Regions from separate parts of the Bacillus sp. SRL337 genome, predicted to be linked through region 3. Evidence: riboswitches for the same ligand, from Rfam matches in the RefSeq annotation. Region 3 holds a riboswitch; each other region holds the start of a gene.

Region 1 (5,137 bases), 1.3 Mb from region 3:
TGTCAACGTGTTAATACGTATGCTAGTTGTTATGGGAATGATTGTTCTGAAAATGACAAGCATTAAATAAATGGAGAGCTTATTCAATTAAAGGGGCAAATTAGGATCACGAGTTATATATTGGATAATAGATAATTTTTTGGGCATTTCGGAGTTAAGAGAAATGCTTTTTTTCTATAATTATGAGTCTGCATAAACAATAATAATATAACTATAAGAAATAATTATTTATTGAAAAACAATAAATAATTTGGTAAAATTCAAACTAATAGTATAGTAGGTGTTTTTCTTCATAAATAAGGATTAAGCATCCTTTTTGAAACTTTTTAAGCAGATTGGCTATAAAAATTAAAATAAAGAGGTGTGGTCATGGGATTTTATTATTTTATACTTTTTTTTGTGGGAATTTTTCTTATTTTAGGAGCAGGCTTCCAAGCATTTAAACATTCATTGCTTAATAAAAGGGTTCTAACTTTGGGGATTATTGGAATATTTTTAGTTGGTCTATCGCTCTTTTTATTTACACCAGGCAGTTCTAATATTATCGCTGAACTTTTGAGATTCAACTAAGGGGTGCTAACCTTCAACAAAGTGCTACGATAAAAAAAGCTCGAAGCATTATGGCTCCGAGCTTTTTTGCGGCTGATTTTACTGCTAAAGCGTCAGCTGATTCAACTGCGAATTACAGTGCAAAATGCATTACTAAATTGAATTTTGTACTTCAAAACCGAACCCGTTACTTTGTCGGGAACCGTTTTTATTTAAAGTGGAAACCTGATTTCAAATGTTGTTTTTTTGTTCGCAGAGTGAAGCGAAATTCGTCCATTATACTTATCGACGATTTGTTTGACTATATAGAGTCCTTGGCCTCTCACTTTTTTACTGTAATCGCCCTTCGTTTTTGAGGAGTATCCAGGAATGAAGATTTTTTCCTTCGCTTCTGCAGGAATAACAGGTCCGGAATTAGAGATGTTGAAGACATATTCATTCGGTTTTTCTTCACAAGACACATGTATTCTTCTTTCCGCTTTGGGCAGTTCACATGCTGCTTCCAGGGCATTATCAATCAAATTGGAAAGCAGTTTGATCAAATCAGTCGTTCGTATACGTTCAAATGAGGAATCTGCGTTATCAAACTGAATATCGATGGTCAGGTTGTGTGCCGCAAGTGATTTCGTCTGAAAAAGGACGGACAGGGCAGGGTTTTTCGATTGTATCGGCAGTTGATACAGAAGCTGTGCTTCCTCACGCATTGAATTCGAATAGTCCAAAGCTTCTTGATTCTTGCCGAGCTTCAGAAGGCCGTTCAGCACTTGAATGTGATTGGCAAAATCATGGCGCAGGGAACGAACCGATTGGATCAATGAATGGATTTCCGTTTGGTAGGTATCTTCCGTATCACCGATTTGTTTTTGCAGTTCACGATTGTACCATCTTTGAATGAGTATGAAAGCAGTAAGCAAAACAATGACCAGGATTCCGCTTAGAATAAAGCCGGGAATACTGTTTTGAATGACGGCATCATCGATCCTGTCGAGCCGGGATGTTGAGATATCGATGCTGAGGAAGCCGATTGTTTCCCCTTGGTTATTTAGAATCGGGCTTCCGGCTGATATGTATTCCCCGTAATGAGGGTCATCAATCTTTCCTGTGAAATAAGCTTTCCCCTTATAGGCACTCTGGATTTGGTCTGGGGGCACCATACAATCCATCCCGATTTCATAGTAGGGCTGGTTGTCCCTTGGGAACCCGGCAATCATGACTTTCGGGCGTGAAGACGGATCCTCAAAGGCGAGGGTATACACATACAAAGCTGCGGTATTCTGCTTCGCCTCGTAAAGCTTCTCCCTTATCCGCCAGTAGTCTTCGTTTCTTTCTGGATTCTCAAGAAACCGCTCATAGGCGGCTGTATCTATGGAGTCAGCGATGGAGTCTGCCATTTCAAGAGCATTGTTTGCCACAGAGATTTCTGCGGCTTTTTTAGCTGTGAAATATGAAACTACTATATTGATAGTAGTCAGGCAGATGAAGATGGTAACTGATAGAATGATAATGAGTTTGATCTTTCCGTTTAGTTTCACCTTTACAACCTCCTGGCCAAAAATCCTTTCTACAAAATTCTACATAAATATACAGAAGCTTACAATAGAGATTTTTCCGGCTATACGGGAACGGGAGCCTTACCAAAGAAAGAGGCGGTTCCCTTTGACTGTCTGAGGGAAACCGCCAGCTTTGTCAGTATCCTTGAGGATAATTAGGAGTTTGATAGGGATAGGGGTAGGAATATGGGTAGGGATAAGGGTATGGGACAGGGACTGGGTAAGGACCTGGAGAGACAGCGGCTCCTACCGCGAGACCAGTAAGGGCACCTGCTCCGAAACCAGGTTTATAGCCCCAGCCAGGACCTGGATTATAACCGCCCCCGCCGTGATGCCAGGTTGCATGACCGCTGCCATGCCCCCAGCTTGCGTGTCCGCCGCCATGAACAGGTCTTTGAAACTGAAAAGGTGATGAATACATGTTTTATCTCCTCCTGATAAGCATTTCAATATCCTATGCACTTGTATGGGCAGATGCCTGTGAAATTTTTAAGTTTAGGGGAAATAGTAAGTACGGGGATATTCATATTAGAGAACAAGGACCCCTGCAGAATCGGGCAGGGATTGCAGGGGAGAATCAATATTATCCTGTTATTCTAATTAGGAAGGGGAGGTCATTTTGTGGATCCGCTAAAAAACTTGAATAAGGCAATGAGCTATATTGAAGAACATCTTGATGGGGAAGTGACCCTGAAGGAGGCTGCAAGGCACGCACTTTGTTCGGAGTATCATTTTCAACGGATGTTTTCCTACCTATCCGGTTACACGTTGGCAGAGTATATCCGGAGGAGGCGTCTGACATGTGCCGCAGCCGAATTGCGTGACAAAGAGTTGAGAGTGATGGATACCGCTTTGAAATATGGTTACCAGTCTCCTGATGCATTTACGCGGGCGTTTAAGGAGTACCATGGAATAACACCTTCTGAAGCAAGAGGAAATGGTATACCTTTAAAAGCTTTTCCGAAAATGACCTTCCGATTGACAGTAGATGGAGGGGTAGAAATGAATTATCGATTGGAAGAAAAAGAGTCATTCAGGATTGCAGGGATCAAGAAAAGAGTGCCCATTGTTTTTGAGGGAGTCAACCCTGAAATAGAAAAAATGTGGAGGAGCCTGGATGGCGGTATGATCAAAGAGATGAAGCAATTATCCAACATGGATCCTTCAGGCATCATCAGTGCTTCCGGGAATTTTTCGGAAGGAAGGATGGAAGAAAAGGGAGAGCTGGACCACTATATAGGGGCAGCGACTACCAGGGAGTGTCCGGAGCATTGGGCTCAGTTGGAGGTTCCGGCATTGACCTGGGCTGTGTTCGAAGTAGAAGGACCGTTCCCTGATACCCTTCAAAATGTATGGGGAAGGATCTATTCGGAGTGGTTTCCCTCTGCATCCTATGAACAAGCAGAAGGGCCGGAAATCGTATGGAATGAACAGAAGGACATCAGCTTGCCAGATTTCAGGAGTGAAATCTGGATACCTGTCAGTAAAAAGGAATAGGAAAGCCGAAAGACGGTACCCCTGATTTAAAGGATACCGTCTTTCTTTATGATGCTTTACGATCTACATTTAGGGCTGTATCGTTCGTTTTTAGTAACCTCGGAAGACTTCCGGCAAGCAGGACCAGCACAATGGAACAGAAAATGATGGCGCCGAGTACGGTTGTTCCGTTGGCTATAAACGAGTACATGACAGCTGATTGGCCCTCTGGCGCGCTTTCACCCCAGAAAATAAAGCCAGCGACGAAATGCCAGAAGTAACGGGCAATGCTGCCGACGACAATGCCTGTGATGACCCATGCCAGCAGTTTTTTCCTGTCGCCAGTTTGCAGCGTTTTCTGGATTGGGCGGTACAGAAGACCTGCAAATCCGACAAATGTGAAGGCTACAAAGTATTCAATCGCAAACTGAAGCGGCGTAAGAAAATAAATATCTCCAAGCACCACTTGCAACAGGCCCCAGAGAAATCCGGATACCAATCCGACCCTCAGTCCCCATCTGAATGCCACGATGAAAATCGGCACCATGGCAAAGGAAATTGAAATTGCAGGTGACAGCCGGATGGAGGGGAGCAAATCCAGAATCACAGCAAGCGCTGCAAAAACAGATGCCTCCATCATTGGTAATAACTTCATTTTTGACATAAAAAAATCCCCCTTCATCCTAGTTGAAATACGGCAACCATAAGGGAGAACATGTAAGGCGGACAGACATCAGGCGCCCATCCGGTCCACATCCCTGCGCTAGCATTAACTAACAGGTTCAAAGGGTCAGAACAATCATTGTTCACTCTCAGCAATCCGCTCCCCTTGTGGTTAACGTACTATGAAATTGTCAATTCCCATTATATAGAGGAAAAGGAAAAAGATAAAGGGTTTTTGTTTGGGTGTATTCAAAAAGATTGCTGCTTTTACAGTAGTTTTTTGTTTGATCCGAAAGGTGTGTGAATTCGTGCGGGGCTAGCGGGACTGGTGAGGCCAGGGGTACGTGCCCGCCGGAACGTACCCCCACACGCCTCCGGAGTCGCACAGCTGGAGCGAAAATCACCTAAACTCATCCCTCAGACGCACCCTCCGAATCCTCCCGTTTCATACCCAGCCCCCGCCATCCTCACATTCCTGTCCTGATTATTATGACTCCATACCCTGTACCCTCCATTAAATAAAAGGACCTTTTGTACAGATTGCTGCTATTAGAATATCAGTCGGACTCTGACGTGGATTCGGACTGAAACAGCCAGGATCAGGGGGGGCGGGTAGTGAGAGTGGGATCCAGATAAAAGAAGTAAGCCTTATTTCTGGAAAAAACTATTTAAATGAAATTCACGGAAATCGTTTCAATTCCCGTTAAAAAGGTAAATGTACTAGAAATACCGTCATTACGTTAGGAGAGATAACTATGCAAAGAGTCCAAGCCCATTTTAGGAATGAGAACGAAGCAGAGGATGCCAAAGCCAGCCTGCAAACATTGAGGGTGCGGGATGTACTGGTGGAAAGGGTTCCTGAAACGAACAGAAATCTGTGGGACTTGATTAGGGACACG
Region 2 (5,137 bases), 870 kb from region 3:
TCCCAAATAATGAACAAAAGGATGATGACCACGGTAGGCCGCCATCCCCTTGCAAGGAATCTATTCATCATTTATACTTCCCTGTTAATTGATCCATTGAAATTCCGCTTGGCTGATAAAGGATTTTCACTTGGGAGATCACATTCCTGCTCCCCATTTCAATCATTTTTTCATTCATCTTTTCAATTACTTTCATTAAATCGGATAAGTTTCCCTCCATCGTTGTTTCCAGTGGGTGAACCTCAAACTTTACTCCAGCCTCCTGAATCACTGAGATTGCTGCGTCGACATAGGGAATTACATCCTCACCGTTTTTGGTCTTCGGCAGGATTTGAATACTGATCAAGCTGTTTTCCATAAAGGAACCCCCTCTTATTCCGGCAAAAATTCATTGGTGAATGCTTTTTCTGCCTCTAATTCATTTTCCAAAAGTTCATTTTCGAACATCCAGTCTGCATAGTTTTTCCAGACCTCCAGTTTCTGCTCACCCCATCTAGGTGCATCATCTGTATACTTGGATGCCAGCCACTTCTGGCTCTTCATGACCAGATCCGGGTCCAGATCCGGCGCCGCATCGATAAGGATCTTTGCTGCTTCTCCCGGATTATCGATGGCGAAATTATATCCTTTTGAAGCAGCAGATACAAACGCCTCAACCGTTTCGGGATTATCAGAAATCATTTCTTCATTCGTCGTCAATACTGGAGTATAATAATCCAATTTCTCCGAGTAGTCTGTTAGATAAATCATATTGATATCCTGGTTTCTAAGCTCTGCCTCTATGCCTGTCCATCCATAATAAATCCAGGCAAAATCGATGTCTCTTTGGACAGCTGTAAAGAAATCACTGTCACCCATGTTGACGAAATCCACTTTTGATACGTCAGCATTTTCCTGTTTCATGATTGATGCCATGACAGCCTCTTCTACTGGTGAGCCCCATCCGCCATATGTCTTTCCTTCAAAATCCTTTGGTGTTTCGATATTCTTGTCTGCAGGGGAAGCAAATCCGGATGTATTGTGCTGAATGACAGCAGCTATGGAGATGAGCGGAACATCCTGGACCCGTGCCTGTGTCACTCCTTCCTGATAGCCGACACCGAATTCGGCCCTGCCTGAAGCTACGATGGAATCAGCCCCGGCCTCCCCTGGCATGATGATTTCCACATCAAGACCGGCCTCCTCGAAATAGCCTTTTTCCTTGGCAACGTATAATCCGGTATGGTTGGTATTCGGAGTCCAGTCCAACACAACGGAAACTTCTTTCAATTCTTCACTTTCATTTCCTTGCCCCTCTTCTTTCTGCTCGGCATTGTTGTTCTGCCCGCTGCAGCCGGTAATCAAAACAGCAGAAAATAAGGCTAATAGTCCTTTTTTCATTATAGGTTCCTCCTTAAGTGTCAAAAAGTTCGCGAGTATATGATAGAACCTGTTCATATGAGTCATGCAGTGTCTGTGCCCTAATAAAAAAAGCGCCCCGGTGTTTATCCGGGACGCATATTGAAAACAGAATTACCGTTTAGAATATGTTCCCTACGCTGGTCTCAGCCAGATCAGGTTCCAAGGGTCAGTATCTAAAAAAGGATACAATCTCAACCAGCCTTACTGGTCCCCCCACTATTCTCGCATATTTAATTGATTTCCATTCTCTACTTTGACATAAACACCCCTGAATTTCAAGAAATACATCCGGAAGCATCCTTTACCCCTTTAAAGCAGCCGGGGACAGTCCCTCACCGCTTTAAAGGAATAAAGCGACAAGCCCTCTTATTTTGAAGATAAGTCCATACAGGCTATAATGAATGAAAGCGAAAGTGAAAACGAGGAGGATACAAATGGAAAGAATTCAGCTTACCGAAGACCTAACATTCTCCAGGTTGATTCATGGTCATTGGCGCCTGAACGATTGGAACCAATCGAAACAAGAAACGTTGAATTTAATACAAAAAGTTCTGGATACCGGCATTACAACGTTTGATCATGCTGACATTTATGGAAGCTATACTTGTGAAGCTTTATTTGGTGAAGCATTGAGATTAAAACCATCACTCAGAGAGAAGATGGAAATCGTTACAAAATGCGGGATTGTCCTTCCATCCAAACAGCGTCCAGAACACAAAACACATCATTATAATACAAGCAAAAATCATATCATCAAATCAGTGGAAAACTCTTTAACCAATTTGAATACAGACTACATAGACGTCCTGCTCATTCACCGTCCCGATCCGTTCATGGACCCTGCACAGACTTCCGAAGCATTCAACCAGCTTCATAAAGAAGGCAAAGTCCGCTATTTTGGTGTTTCAAACTTCAAAGATCATCAATTCAGCATGCTGCAATCTTATATGGATTTCCCTCTGGTCACCAATCAATTGGAACTATCACCTTATGAACTGGAGAATTTTGGAGACGGAACTTTGAATCACGCACTCCAAAACAGGATTGCTCCGATGGCATGGTCTCCTTTGGCAGGCGGAAAAATCTTCACCAGTGAAGATGAGAAAGCAGTGCGTCTACGTCATACACTGGAAAAGATCCGCAAAGAAAAGAACGCGGACGGAATAGATCAAATCATATATGCCTGGTTATTGAGCCACCCTTCCCGTATCATGCCGATTGTCGGTTCAGGCAAAATGGCTAGAATCCAATCTGCTGTTGATTCTCTTGATATGAAGCTGGACCATGATCACTGGTTTGAAATTTTACAAAGCTCCATGGGGCATGACGTTCCTTAGAACCATAAAAAAAGAATCCTGAGCAGGATTCTTTTTTGTTATGCATACCCTTCTTCATTCATCCCAGTCATTCCAATGACTTTTGAAATGGAGTTCTCCACATAGTGGGCCAGGTACTCATTTTGTAGTTCATTCTTACTCAATTCATAGAGCTGTTTATCGGAAACTTTATAGATGCCTATTCTTAATAGCTGTTTTATATAAAAATCTTCATTTATGTTTTTATTTCTATGCTGCACGGTTAATCCCTCCGAAGAGAGTATACCCGATTTTCTAGGTTTCTAACCTAAGACCAGAATGCCCATTCTATAGTACCCGCTGAGTGACCGGAAGCTTGATGGAAGCCGTTGTCCCCTTCCCTTCAACACTGTCATAAAGAATCGTTCCGTTGTGTTCTTCGATAATTTTAAAACTTACCATCAGGCCCAGCCCTGTACCGTCTGATTTCGTAGTATGAAAGGGAGTACCGAGCTGCTCAAGATCCTTTTCAGCGATTCCCTGCCCTTCATCCCTTACAGACAGCAAGACCATGTCAGACCTTTCAAGTTCCGCTTTGATGGAAATCTCTCCCCCTTCAGGCATCGCTTCCATTCCGTTTTTGATCAAATTAATCAGTACTTGCTTTAAATGTTTCCCATCACATTCAATTGGAGGAAGGTTATTTTCCATTTTCACACTGAAAGCAATATTCTGGTTTATTGCGTCATTTTCCATCACCTTAGTCACATACTCTATGATTTCAGGGATATTATGGCTTTCAAACTTCATTCCCTTAGGTTTTCCGATCACCAATAAATCATCGAGCAGAGAAGAAATCCTTTCAATTTCATTAATCATGATTGAGTAGTACTCGCTATCTTCAGGATGCTTCTCATGCTGAAGCTGTGTGAAGCCCTTCAGGGACGCGAGAGGATTTCTTACCTCGTGGCTTATAGACGTTGCGAATTGGCCGACCGCGGCTAGCTTTTCTGTGTGGCGGAGTTCGTCGTTCAACTTAAGGCGTGTTTCAAGATTTGAATTAAACCTGCTTAAGAAAATATAAGCAATAGCGGAAAGTATGACATAAAGAACAATAGGCAGAAGGGCTTGAACAGCACCTAAAATAATCCCTAACAAAGCATATTTAACAACCATGCCTATAAGAGAGAACCAGAAGAATCTCTTATTTATAAAAATTGGAGAAAATAATATAAAGAAAATTTCTACAGCGTTTCCTGAATTAAATACTAAATCAGTTCCCAAAAAGATCATCAGGTTATTAACTATATCAATAAGAATATAACCTATTAAATATATATATTTAATTGAATAAAGCTTTCCCTTCCTAGCTAAATAAATGGCTACTGGAAGGAATGCCAATATGATAATGTGAAACCAGAAACCGAGCCCCCCATCAGGCAGACCCATTTTCTTGTCCTCATAAAACCTGAATAAGTAATAATAAAAAGCATCATAAGCTATCAGTAAAAAGTAAAATAAGGACAAGAATAATTTTAATGTTTTTTTCTCTTCTTTATCTAATTGAATACTATTAAGTCGAAGATTAGTCATTTGCTGCTCCTTTAAAAAATCTTAAGATAGGACTATTCACTTAATAATATAGGAAAAACAGGCGTTTTGTAAAACTTTGTAGAAATTTGTTGGTTTATCTTTAAGATATTTTTATGACCTTCCTTATTTCGACTTGAGAAAGTTGTGTTTTAATCCCCTAATCCATGAATAAATTAAAATTGAAGCCACAATCTGCAACTGTAAAAGGAAGATAGCCCCATCCCAGAAGTGAATAGAACTAAGTGGATTTTGAAGTTTTGGTAGAGTCATTTTAATTGCATAAAATAATTGCGGTAAATAGTAAAACAGAAAAATACCTATTGATATAAAAGTACCTAAAATATAGAAGAAGCTATAACCCTTTATCATTTTTCCATATTCTGTTTTACTACTTCTTCTTAAAACCACTTTTTTTCTAAGAAACCCCTTCGCTTCTTCCATAAGGTTATACTGCCCGGTTATATTCTCAACCACGAAATACAAATCAGTTTTCATATAAAAACAACACTGATAGATAAGCCTCAAAACGATATTAAAATTCATCATTGCTGTAATGGTGTAAAGCATCCCTTTCGGGTCATCATATAATAAAAAGTTTTGAAAAAAGAGACTCAGAAACAAAATAGCAATGTCAAAATTAATTCCAGCAAGGTAAACTCTGTTTCTATCTCTGCCTCCCAGTTTCCATACCTCACTTACATCGGATTCCAAAACCGGGAAGAAGAGTCTGTGGCCTATACCCAAGTTTACAGAAATGCCAAGGGAACGCGCAGCCAATACATGTCCTGCCTCATGAATTAAAACTAGAACAATACTTAAAACAGAAAATAGCAATATGTTTAGAAGCA
Region 3 (5,137 bases):
ATGAAGCATGTTTGAGTTTTTGAGAGATCTGGGGTTGTGTGATGCAGAGACCTGTACTCATTACAGTTAGAAAAAGGTAATGTGCCATGAAAACGCATTTCATGGGCAAGAACTCTTTGAAGAGGTGACAAAAATTGTCTTGAAAACAGACTTCAGGGACATTATGCAATTCCTCCCGTAAGGATGCTTTGAACAAACCAAAAACATCTTTTTGACGACTCTGTTATAATAGGGTATCTTATCAAATTCCTTAAGCAGACATCATCGTCTAAAGGAGCCAAATTATGACCTTTATCTTTCTTCTTCTGTTAACCGGAGCTCTTATCATCAACTTCTTTCAAAAGTACATCCTCCGCATAAAGGATCCTGACATTGAGGAGTTATGGGAGGAACTGGATGAGCAGGATTGGTACCGTGAATTAAAAGCAGATCCGGAAATAGAAGATTTCTTGGAGGTTTCCAAGTTCGACGGCTTGTTGAAGGATCCGTACTATGTACGAAAAATCATCGATAGTGAAGGCCATAGAATGGGATTCATTCATTATGTTAAGGAAAAGACAGCGGAATAAGTTCCGCTGTCTTTCTTTAATTCCTCGCCCAAAATAGACGTTTGTCTTTTTCTTCCGCCTTTTTAAGAGTATCTGAGATGACTCTTGTCAAACTGGATTCTCCATGAGCATCATGACCTGCCTCCCAGAGCATCATTCCGCCTAAATCGTTAGCCAGTGCCAGCTCGGTTTTTTTGTGAATGGTATCCTTTCCGTTATAATGGTAAGTTACTCCGTCAATCTCTGCAGAATCTTTATTGGCATTCTCCGCTCGATTTTGGATGATCGCAGAGTAGGTTAATACAGGTTTCGACGGATCTTCAGGTTGTCCATAGAATGGAACACCAAGAACCAGCTTCTCCTTTGGAATTCCATGAGTGTCAAATAACCGACTCCAATACTGGATAATATTTTCAGTAAATGGATATGGCGACAGATTGGCTGCATTGTATCCGCCATCCCACTGCCCGTCGTAGGCCATGATATTGACATAATCAACGTTAGTAAACATCGATGGCAGGAAAATGACTGATTTGTTTTCCTGTCCCGTCACGCTGTCGACTTTTGAATAGACGGCTATGGAAATCTCTTTTTCCATCTCTTTAAGTTCTGCGTTTACTATTTTTATAAACGCTGCCAAGCATTCAGCATCCTCCTCGGAACGGGGGTGTTCAAAGTCTATGTCGACCCCATCCAAGTTCTCCTGCTGAACGATCTCAGCCAATTCGCCTGCGAGCTTCTTTCTATTTTCTTCACTCGATACCGCTTCCTTGAAGTAAGGATAAGATTCCCCGCCATTCATATGAAACCAGCCGCCGACAGCAAGCAGGACCTTTGTATTTTGTTTATGAGCAAGTTTCACAGTTTCGCGCAGGTTTTCCAGTGCATGATCACCATTCATCTTAACCTCACCGGTTCGAGAAGGGTGGGCAAAGGAAAAAATCACATGTGACAGCCTTGAATAATCCGTCTTCTGGGGATCCTGATAATCCTGTACATAACCGATTAATACCTTTGAAGGCTCAGCAGCTTTCTCAGGAAGCTCTTTCTTCGATAAATTTATTTCTGCTGCTCTAGTAAAATGAATGTAAGAATCTGTTTGAGCAGAGTTGGTGCTTTTATAAGAAATCCCTGTGTAAAATCCGCCGGCGAATGTAAATGCAATCACCAGTGACATCAGCGGTAAAAGTTTTTTCATAGATGTAAGCCTCCTGTTGACTTTTCCATTAGAAGTTTACCAGAAATAAAGAACATGAAGCGTTGGTAATATCCGCCTGCCATTTAAGAGACTATCAAAGGAATTGGTGATGCCGATGTAGAAGAGTACTAAGTGCCCTTTTGGACGGAGTTGTATTACGAGTAAACAGGTACCTGTACATGCCGCAGCAGCGGCATCCAGGCAGTTGGGACCATTAATTAAAGGCGAAAACCTATCAAATGTCGTGCCAAGAAAGGGAAATCTCTATTGAGTCCGTTCTTGGTATCCTTCTCCAAGTGAGCAAACACCACCTGGTCATAGGTCCACATCACAGCATAGTTAAGGAGAAATTGAAATTGTCATTCTGTTGTTAAAGAGTCTCATAGAAATCGCTGAATCATACATACTTTCGTTTTTTCCTTCTCAACAAAGAAGGAGAATGGATTCAGCATCTCAAGCGTTGTGTGGGCATCATATTTGGTGCAATCCGGACTTAATTCGACCAAATTATGTGAGGTGGCCATCATATTTGGTGCAATCCCTGAGATAATAGGACAAAATTCCGCCTTAGCCTCTACCATTTGGTGCATTCTGGACTTAATTAGACCAAATGGTGTGAGAAGGGCATCATATTCAATCCATGAAAGGGATGATCTCTTTCCACGGTTATGGAGTCATGGAATCAAGAACGATGCATCAAGGGAATTTTCAGAAAGAAACGGATTAAAATTAAAAAGGAGTGAAGAAAAATGGAAAGAAGTGTAACATCAGGAATTAAAATCCACCGGCCGATAACGGAGGTGTTCGAAGCAATTGTCAACCCTGAACAGATGTCTAATTATTGGTTTTCTTCAGGAACGGATAGATTAGCAGAGGGAAAAATCATTACATGGAGATACGATGAATACAATGCCGAAGGTGCAGTTAAAGTATTGGAAATTCAAGAGCCATATAATATTGTATTCACCTGGGGAGACCCAAAGCATCCTACAACTGTTAGTATTACCCTGACTGAACAGAAGAATGAATCCACCATCATCAAAGTGACAGAATCCGGATTTAACGATGATCCTGCAGAATTGGAAATAATGCTTGCACAAAAGGAAGGATGGGTCTATATGTTGACGTGTTTAAAAGCTTATACAGAAAATGGCATTAACACCCTTAGAGCATCACTAGTTCATGGCTGATCGATCAAATTTTCCCAAAGGCGAGATATGTATACTCATATGCAACATGGAAGATTAGCAAATAAAGACCTTTAAACTATTCTATGCCTGCCTATCTACGCTTTAATAAAATGGCCGGAGACCCGCCACATACAAAAGGACAAGCCCTGCGGCTTGTCCTTTTGCTGTTTTCCTTTATACTGTCTCAGATGCCAGGAGGTTCTCAATATCTTGTTCCATATCGATGGGATCGGTTGTGCATTCAAACCGTTTTACTACTTCTCCGTTGCTGTCAATCAGGAACTTGGTGAAGTTCCATTTGATAGAATAATCATCGGTAAGGTATTCTGGATGCTTGGCATTTAGAAGGGGGATCAGAATTTTAGCAACAGGGTGAAATTTGTTGAACCCTTCAAATGGTTTCTGATGTGTCAGATAGTTAAACAGCGGATGCATCTTTTCATCGCGCACATCAATTTTTTGGAATAATGGAAAGTTCACTCCATAGTTCAACAGGCAGCTATTCTGAATTTGTTCATTGGAGCCGGGTTCCTGATTATCAAACTGATTGCATGGGAAACCCAGGATGACAAATCCTTTGTCCTTATAGCGGTCATACAGCTTTTGCAGATCTTCATACTGATAGGTGAACCCGCATCTCCCAGCTGTATTGACAATTAGTACAACGTTGCCTTTATAATCTTCAAGTGTTTTTTCCTCTCCGTTCATCCCCAAAGCTGAATAGTCGTAAATGCTCATTTCAATTCCTCCTATATAGTAAAATATAACTATTAAACATTATACATTCATTATAATTTCTATATACAAATATGCAAACAATATGTCTCGAATTCGAAGTATTTTTTTGTAGAATGAATTTACCCGATTAATTGTTTGAAATTTCATTTTCATATGGTAGAATGCATATAAATAAATAGCCGAACCGAATTCACTGGGGGAGCCTTTTAAAGGCTGAGATTAAAGTGTACTTTAAGACCCTTAGAACCTGATCTAGTTCATACTAGCGGAGGGAAGTGTGTGCAGAAATTGATTGCCATTTTACAAGTTTGTCAGTCAAGCCGCCTTCCCGTGTATTCCGGGAGGCGGCTTTTTATATTTGCCCACATTTTTAGTAAGGAGTTATCTATGAAAAAACCTGTTCTCCATGCCATTACTAACGGAAGGAACACGATTGAAGAAACAGCATCGATCTGTCTGGACATCTGTCCCTACGTGGATGCCATACATATCCGGGAGCATGACAAAACAGCAAACCAAATTTTTGAATTAGGCAAGAGACTGATTGAAACCGGGATACCGACAGAAAAACTTGTCGTGAATAATCGGGTTGATGCAGCAGCAGCGCTGGGAATTCAGAATATACAGCTTGGGTATCACAGCCTGCCGGTACCGGCCGTTAAACGCTCCTTTCCAGAACTGTCAGTCGGAAAATCGATACATACTCTTACCGAAGCTTTTCAGGCAGTAGAAGAAGGAGCTGATTATCTTGTCTATGGTCATATTTTTCAAACCGACTCAAAAGAAGGGATACCATCAAGAGGAGCCGCTGAGTTCACCAGTATCGCTGCACACGTATCGATCCCCCTTATAGCCATCGGAGGAATTCGGCCATCCAATGCCAGGGAAGTTATTAAACATGGCTGTGCAGGTATCGCTGTAATGTCAGGAATCTTTAGTGCTGAAGATCCCATTGTGGCAGCAAAGGATTATCAAACCCGATTGGAGATGATAGTAGATGAATAACACCTATGACGTAATTGTGGTGGGAGGAGGAATCATTGGCAGCTCCATCGCCTATCAGCAGGCCAAAAGTGGAAAGAACGTCTTGATCATTGATAAAAATGAATTCGGAATGGAAGCTTCCCGTGCGGCTGCCGGAATGTTAGGGGCGCAGGCAGAGATTGATAAAAATGATGCGATGCTAAAGCTTGCACTCAAGAGCAGGGGGATGTTTCCCCAAATAATCAATGAGTTGGAGGAGCTCACTGGTATCCATACCGGATATATCAATCGGGGAATGCTGAAGGTCGCTCAAACAAAAGATGAAATTCCTGAATTAAAAAGGCAGGTTCAGTATCACACTGATTGGGATCCGGATGTGAAATGGCTGGATACTGAAGAACTTCTTCAAAAAGAACCAGCTCTATCACAAGATTTCGAGGGGGCAATGGACATTCCCAATGACGGGCAGGTAATGGCTC
Region 4 (5,137 bases), 1.1 Mb from region 3:
CTTGCAGGGTCGCCGCCATCCGCTTTCACCATTGTCTCTAAGAGAGCTTCATTTAATGGAATTCCCGGATACCCGACTGTTTTTCCTTCAAGATCCTTAGGTGATTGGATTGGACTATCTTTCAAAAAAATAAGATGGTTCAAAGGGGAACGGACAATGGCTGCAACAGACTTAACTGGAATATCTTCGTTTGCCCTCGCCATGATGACATCAGGCTGATAAGAGATACCGAGATCAATCTTGCCGGCGGCAGCAAGGTTGATAGGATCAGTAGGATTGGCAGGAAATTTTATTTCTACATCCAACCCCTCTTCTTTGAAATAGCCTTTATTTTTTGCTGCATAAAGATAGCTGTGTACCGCATTGGGATACCAATCCAGCATAATCGTCATTTCTTCGAGATCAGTCTCTTTGACTTCTATTGCATTCTCCTGTTGGGAGCAGCCGCTTATCACGAGAAGAAACAGACTGAGCAGGAAAAGAAGTATTTTTTTCATAAGGATTTCCTCCATTTAAAAATGATATTTTCTAACCATGTAACGAACAGAAATAACGATATTCCTGCAATGGATAAGAGGACGATCGGGGCAAAGACAGCTGCACCATTAAATTGTGTCATCATCCTGCGGCTGAAATACCCCAGTCCGGCTTCGGCTCCCAGCCATTCACCGATAGCAGCACCAATCACACTCAAGGTAACAGCTACCTTCAATCCTGCGAAAAAATACGGAAGTGCGGAGGGAATGCTCAACTCCCGCAAAATATGCCGTTCACGAGCACCCATCGTCAGCATCAGCTCCTTTAGATCCTTATTAACGGACCTCAGGCCATCAAAAGTACTGACCGTAATGGGGAAGAAGGTAATAAGAATCGTTACCGCTACCTTGCTCCAGATGGAGTAGCCAAACCAAAGGACGAATATCGGCGCCAGGGCGATGATGGGGATGGTTTGTGATGCAATCAATATCGGATAAAAAGTCCTTTCAATGGCTTTGCTGTAATTCATGGACATGGCAAGGGAAACCCCCAGAATGATAGACAAAGCCAAACCGATCAAAATGATGAAAAGAGTGGCCGGTAGGTGTTTGCCAATCAAGATTCCTTTGAGCTCCCAAAGTTCTGCAAGGATACCACCGGGAGTCGGCAGGATGAACGGTTTGTTATATGAGTTTGCTCCAATCTGCCAGACGGCCATTACAGAAACAATCATCAGACTTGAAGCAATATAATTTTTCCACTTATTCATGAAAGAGACACCAGTCTTCTTAACTCCGAAATCAGGTCAGTTTTAATCGTTTGTACGCCTGCATCTGTTAAATCCCCAAACTTTCGGGGACGGGGAAGCGGAACCTTTATTTCCTTTAGAGATGTTACGGGCATTTGGCTGAAGATCAGGATGCGGTCTGACAGGAATAGTGCTTCTTCCACATCATGGGTGATGAATAAAATCGTCTTTTCCCGCTTGGTCCATTGATCCAAGAGCCATTCCTGCATGGAGAGCCTTGTGATGGCATCCAATGCACTGAATGGTTCATCCAGAACCAGGAGGTCATTCCCGCTTGTAACAGCCCGCAAAAAGGAGACTCTTTGACGCATGCCGCCGGATAAATTATGTGGATATCTGTCTTCGTAACCTTTCAGGCCAAACTCCCCCAGCAAACCACGAGTCTGATCTTCGGCTTTTTCTTTTTGGACTCCCTGAAGCTGGAGGGGAAGAATTGCATTTTCCATCACGGTCCTCCATGGCAGCAAAAGGTCCTTCTGAGGCATATATCCCACATGTCCAAGCCGGTCCTCGATGGCTTCTCCTTTCAAAAGGATTCTGCCTTCAAGTGGTTGTTCCAAGCCGGTGATCAGCCGGAATAATGTGCTTTTGCCCGAACCGCTCGGACCGATGATCGTAACAAATTCTTTCGGTCTGATAGAAAGAGATAATCGTTCAAGTACTGGAACTGAGTGTGGTATCTTGTCTTGCGGATAAGAAAATGAAATATCCTCGAGTTGGAGCAGGCCGCTATTCATCTGTCGGCCACATCTCTTCTTTATGGACCATATCCCAAAACATGTATTCAAAACGGCTTGTGTTAAGGAAAATCTCTTCAAGGCGGTTCAATTCAGCATCGTCTTTTCCAACGGTTATTTCATTGAGCAGAGCAATAAGCCAGGTTGAAAGTGAACCAAATTCATCTGAGGAATACATCGAAACCCATTCCCCGTAAAATTCATGATTTATGGCTCCCTCCATTTTGCTTAATTCTTTTCCGATTTCCCAATAACTCCACATGCAGGGAAGAAGGGAACAAACCAAATCTGCGAGAGTGCCATTTTCAGAGACGTGCAGCATGTAGTGTGTATAAGCCAGTGTCACAGGAGAAGGCTTTGCATTTTCCAAATCATCTGCAGAGACTCCGAGCCTCTCAGTATATTGACGGTGAAGCGCCATTTCTTCATTCAGTGTGGAATCGAGCAACTTTGCAAATTTCCCCATTGTCCTAGTATCCTTCGCTTTGACAGATCCCAATGCAAACAGTTTAGAAAAGTCCTTTAAATAAACATAATCCTGCACCATGTAAAAACAGAATTTATTCTGGTCGAGTGTTCCTCGCCCGATCCCCTGAACAAAGGGGTGCTGATGGCTTTTTTGCCAGATGGGTTTTGCCTTTTCAAACAATCTGCCGGTAAACTGCATTCCTTCTCCTCCTTTAATTGACAACAAAAAAACCACTTTCAAGAAGAAAGTGGCCAGGTGCAATCTGAATATGTAAAGAGAAACACAGGCAGTAGAATCCCACTGTCTGTCATTGCATACATATGTCCGCCACTTCCCTTCGCTAGTATTACCTAGATCAGGTAGTCAGGGTTAAGACATAGAAATGTCTCTCTCAGCTTTAACGCACCCCTAGTGTTGTGAAAAATTATGAAATTATCGTATATTACATATCTATCATACATTAAATCTTTCTGCAACACTTAAAAAAATATTTATGTTCATGCAGGAATACATGAAAACATGCTGAATACATTTTTAAAATACCAAAAAGGAGGCTGTTAATTGGAAAAGATATCAATAGGACTATTGGGCCTGGGCACCGTTGGCTCAGGGGTAGTGAAGGTAATACGGAACCACCAGGATAAATTGGTTCATGGAGTCGGCTGCTCCGTGCAAATAAAGAAAATTTTAGTGAAGGATGCTGCAAAAGAGAGGGGGGGCGAAGTTGATGCTGCAATGATCACGGTACATTCCGATGAAATCATAGATGATCCGGCCATCGATGTGATCGTCGAAGTAATGGGAGGGATAGAAGAGACGCGCACGCTTCTCCTGAAAGCCCTTGGAAATAAGAAACACGTCGTCACGGCTAATAAGGATTTAATGGCGCTTCATGGTCCGGAACTATTGGAAGCGGCATCAACAAATGGATGCGATTTATTCTATGAAGCCAGTGTAGCCGGGGGGATACCGATTCTCCGGAGTGTCGTTGACGGGTTTGCTTCTGACCATATCCATAAAATCATGGGAATCGTCAACGGGACAACCAACTATATTCTCACCAAAATGAGTGACGAAGGGAAATCGTATCCGGACGCGTTAAGGGAAGCCCAGGAGCTGGGATATGCAGAAGCTGATCCAGAAGCAGATGTGGAAGGGATCGATGCAGCAAGGAAAATGGCGATTTTGTCAACCCTCGGGTTTTCTATGAATGTTGGCCTCAGGGATGTTCGTTGTAAAGGGATTGCCAGTGTAACTCAAGAGGATATCTTTTATGGAAAGCAGCTGGGATATACGATGAAGCTGATCGGAGTGGCCGAAAGAGAAAACGATAGGATTGATGTTTCAGTACAGCCGACACTGGTTTCCGATTCGCATCCGCTTGCTGCTGTCAAAAATGAGAATAATGCTGTGTATGTGTACGGAGAGGCAGTTGGAGAAACAATGTTCTTCGGACCTGGCGCCGGCAGCCTTCCTACAGCAACCGCGGTGGTATCCGATCTTGTCGGTGTCATGAGGAACATGAGGCTGGGAGTAAATGGCCATAGTGCTGCCCTTCCGCAATTCCCGAAGAAACTAAAGAAAACAGATGAAGTTTTTAAGAAGCACTTCCTCAGACTTGTGGTCGAAGATGAAGTAGGTGCGCTTGCGGAAATAACCACTTTACTTTCAACTGAAGGAATCAGTGTTGAAAAGATCTGGCAGAATCCGAAAAGAGGAAGCATCTCGGAGATTATTCTTGTCACCCATAAAGTTTCACAGAAAAGCTTTGAGGATATACTTGCTAAATTGAATGATTCCCGGGTTGTCAGGATGGTGGGGAGTTCATACAGGATTGAAGTATAACGAGGAAAACCAGTTTAAAATACTGGTTTTTTTTGTTGGTCTTAAGAAGGCCGGCAAGGGAATAGAACGGGTGAATATAAAGCCCGATTTTGTTGTGAATGACACAGTTAGGCTCTATAGAACCCAGATTATCGACAACTTTTACTCGAGAAGATTAAACGAGCAGCATATAAAAAGCGCTCTTCGAACTGATCAGAATGAACCCGAATGTAAAATTGACAAAACAAGAAAAAAACAGCAACAATAGGAAATAACAAAAAGAAAAGATGGTGGCTGAAAAAATGTTCTCTGAAGAAAGAAGAAAGTAGATTCTTGAGATGCTGGAACAGAACGGGAGAATTCTGGTGAAAGAGATGCCGTACACTTTGATGTCTCAATCGATTCCATACGAAGGGATTTATCCATCATGGAAGAAGAACAGCTGACTCATGGCGGTGCTATTCCCCTGGGTGAAGTCAGGGAAATGCCAAGAAAGAACGAGGAACGATTCGGCATAAGCACTCCATGTTTACACATTCTCTCAATTGATAAGCGATTTCCACAGAATTATTAGCACTACAGTAAAGGAAAAGTGCCTTGGGAGGTAGGGCAGCATGGCAAAATGGATGGATGCCCCTCCAAAAAACACCGTCTGGTCCGGGACGATGTATACAGCTGCCTTTGCGGCAATCCATTGTTGGCAATAGATATGTGATCGGCGGGAAGATGAAAGCTTCCGGCAATATCACTGATCCGCTTGGTGCCAAGTTCGCCGAACGCTTCCATTATGATTTGTGTTTTGCAACGGGTGGAGGACTGACC

The links. A riboswitch is a leader RNA that binds a small molecule or an ion and turns the genes downstream of it on or off. The one in region 3 is predicted to bind thiamine pyrophosphate.
Region 1: it holds a riboswitch for thiamine pyrophosphate, as region 3 does, so the genes downstream of both, thiT (energy-coupled thiamine transporter ThiT) here and tenI (thiazole tautomerase TenI) in region 3, are expected to answer to the same signal.
Region 2: it holds a riboswitch for thiamine pyrophosphate, as region 3 does, so the genes downstream of both, AC4E8A_RS05955 (ABC transporter substrate-binding protein) here and tenI (thiazole tautomerase TenI) in region 3, are expected to answer to the same signal.
Region 4: it holds a riboswitch for thiamine pyrophosphate, as region 3 does, so the genes downstream of both, tenA (thiaminase II) here and tenI (thiazole tautomerase TenI) in region 3, are expected to answer to the same signal.

What each region holds. Positions count from the first base shown of each region.
Region 1 covers NZ_OZ481793.1:736,690-741,826, forward strand. The annotation lists gene AC4E8A_RS03610 (hypothetical protein) at 370-570, shown strand; gene AC4E8A_RS03615 (sensor histidine kinase) at 762-2,081, opposite strand; gene AC4E8A_RS03620 (hypothetical protein) at 2,236-2,520, opposite strand; gene AC4E8A_RS03625 (hypothetical protein) at 2,519-2,746, shown strand; gene AC4E8A_RS03630 (AraC family transcriptional regulator) at 2,721-3,596, shown strand; gene thiT (energy-coupled thiamine transporter ThiT) at 3,643-4,239, opposite strand; TPP riboswitch at 4,314-4,415, opposite strand; gene AC4E8A_RS03640 (hypothetical protein) at 4,994-5,137, shown strand, end outside.
Region 2 covers NZ_OZ481793.1:1,213,041-1,218,177, reverse strand. The annotation lists gene AC4E8A_RS05965 (ABC transporter permease) at 1-68, opposite strand, end outside; gene AC4E8A_RS05960 (thiamine-binding protein) at 68-358, opposite strand; gene AC4E8A_RS05955 (ABC transporter substrate-binding protein) at 373-1,380, opposite strand; TPP riboswitch at 1,514-1,626, opposite strand; gene AC4E8A_RS05950 (aldo/keto reductase) at 1,836-2,738, shown strand; gene AC4E8A_RS05945 (Fur-regulated basic protein FbpA) at 2,777-2,977, opposite strand; gene AC4E8A_RS05940 (ATP-binding protein) at 3,045-4,289, opposite strand; gene AC4E8A_RS05935 (zinc metalloprotease) at 4,413-5,137, opposite strand, start outside.
Region 3 covers NZ_OZ481793.1:2,078,336-2,083,472, reverse strand. The annotation lists gene AC4E8A_RS10290 (hypothetical protein) at 285-569, shown strand; gene AC4E8A_RS10285 (glycoside hydrolase family 18 protein) at 586-1,746, opposite strand; gene AC4E8A_RS10280 (SRPBCC family protein) at 2,496-2,936, shown strand; gene AC4E8A_RS10275 (glutathione peroxidase) at 3,111-3,674, opposite strand; TPP riboswitch at 3,860-3,965, shown strand; gene tenI (thiazole tautomerase TenI) at 4,062-4,679, shown strand; gene thiO (glycine oxidase ThiO) at 4,672-5,137, shown strand, end outside.
Region 4 covers NZ_OZ481793.1:982,241-987,377, forward strand. The annotation lists gene AC4E8A_RS04775 (ABC transporter substrate-binding protein) at 1-497, opposite strand, end outside; gene AC4E8A_RS04780 (ABC transporter permease) at 494-1,246, opposite strand; gene AC4E8A_RS04785 (ABC transporter ATP-binding protein) at 1,243-2,022, opposite strand; gene tenA (thiaminase II) at 2,015-2,689, opposite strand; TPP riboswitch at 2,807-2,911, opposite strand; gene AC4E8A_RS04795 (homoserine dehydrogenase) at 3,053-4,336, shown strand; gene AC4E8A_RS04800 (hypothetical protein) at 4,326-4,583, shown strand; gene AC4E8A_RS04805 (hypothetical protein) at 4,743-4,889, shown strand; gene AC4E8A_RS04810 (DeoR/GlpR family DNA-binding transcription regulator) at 4,913-5,137, shown strand, end outside.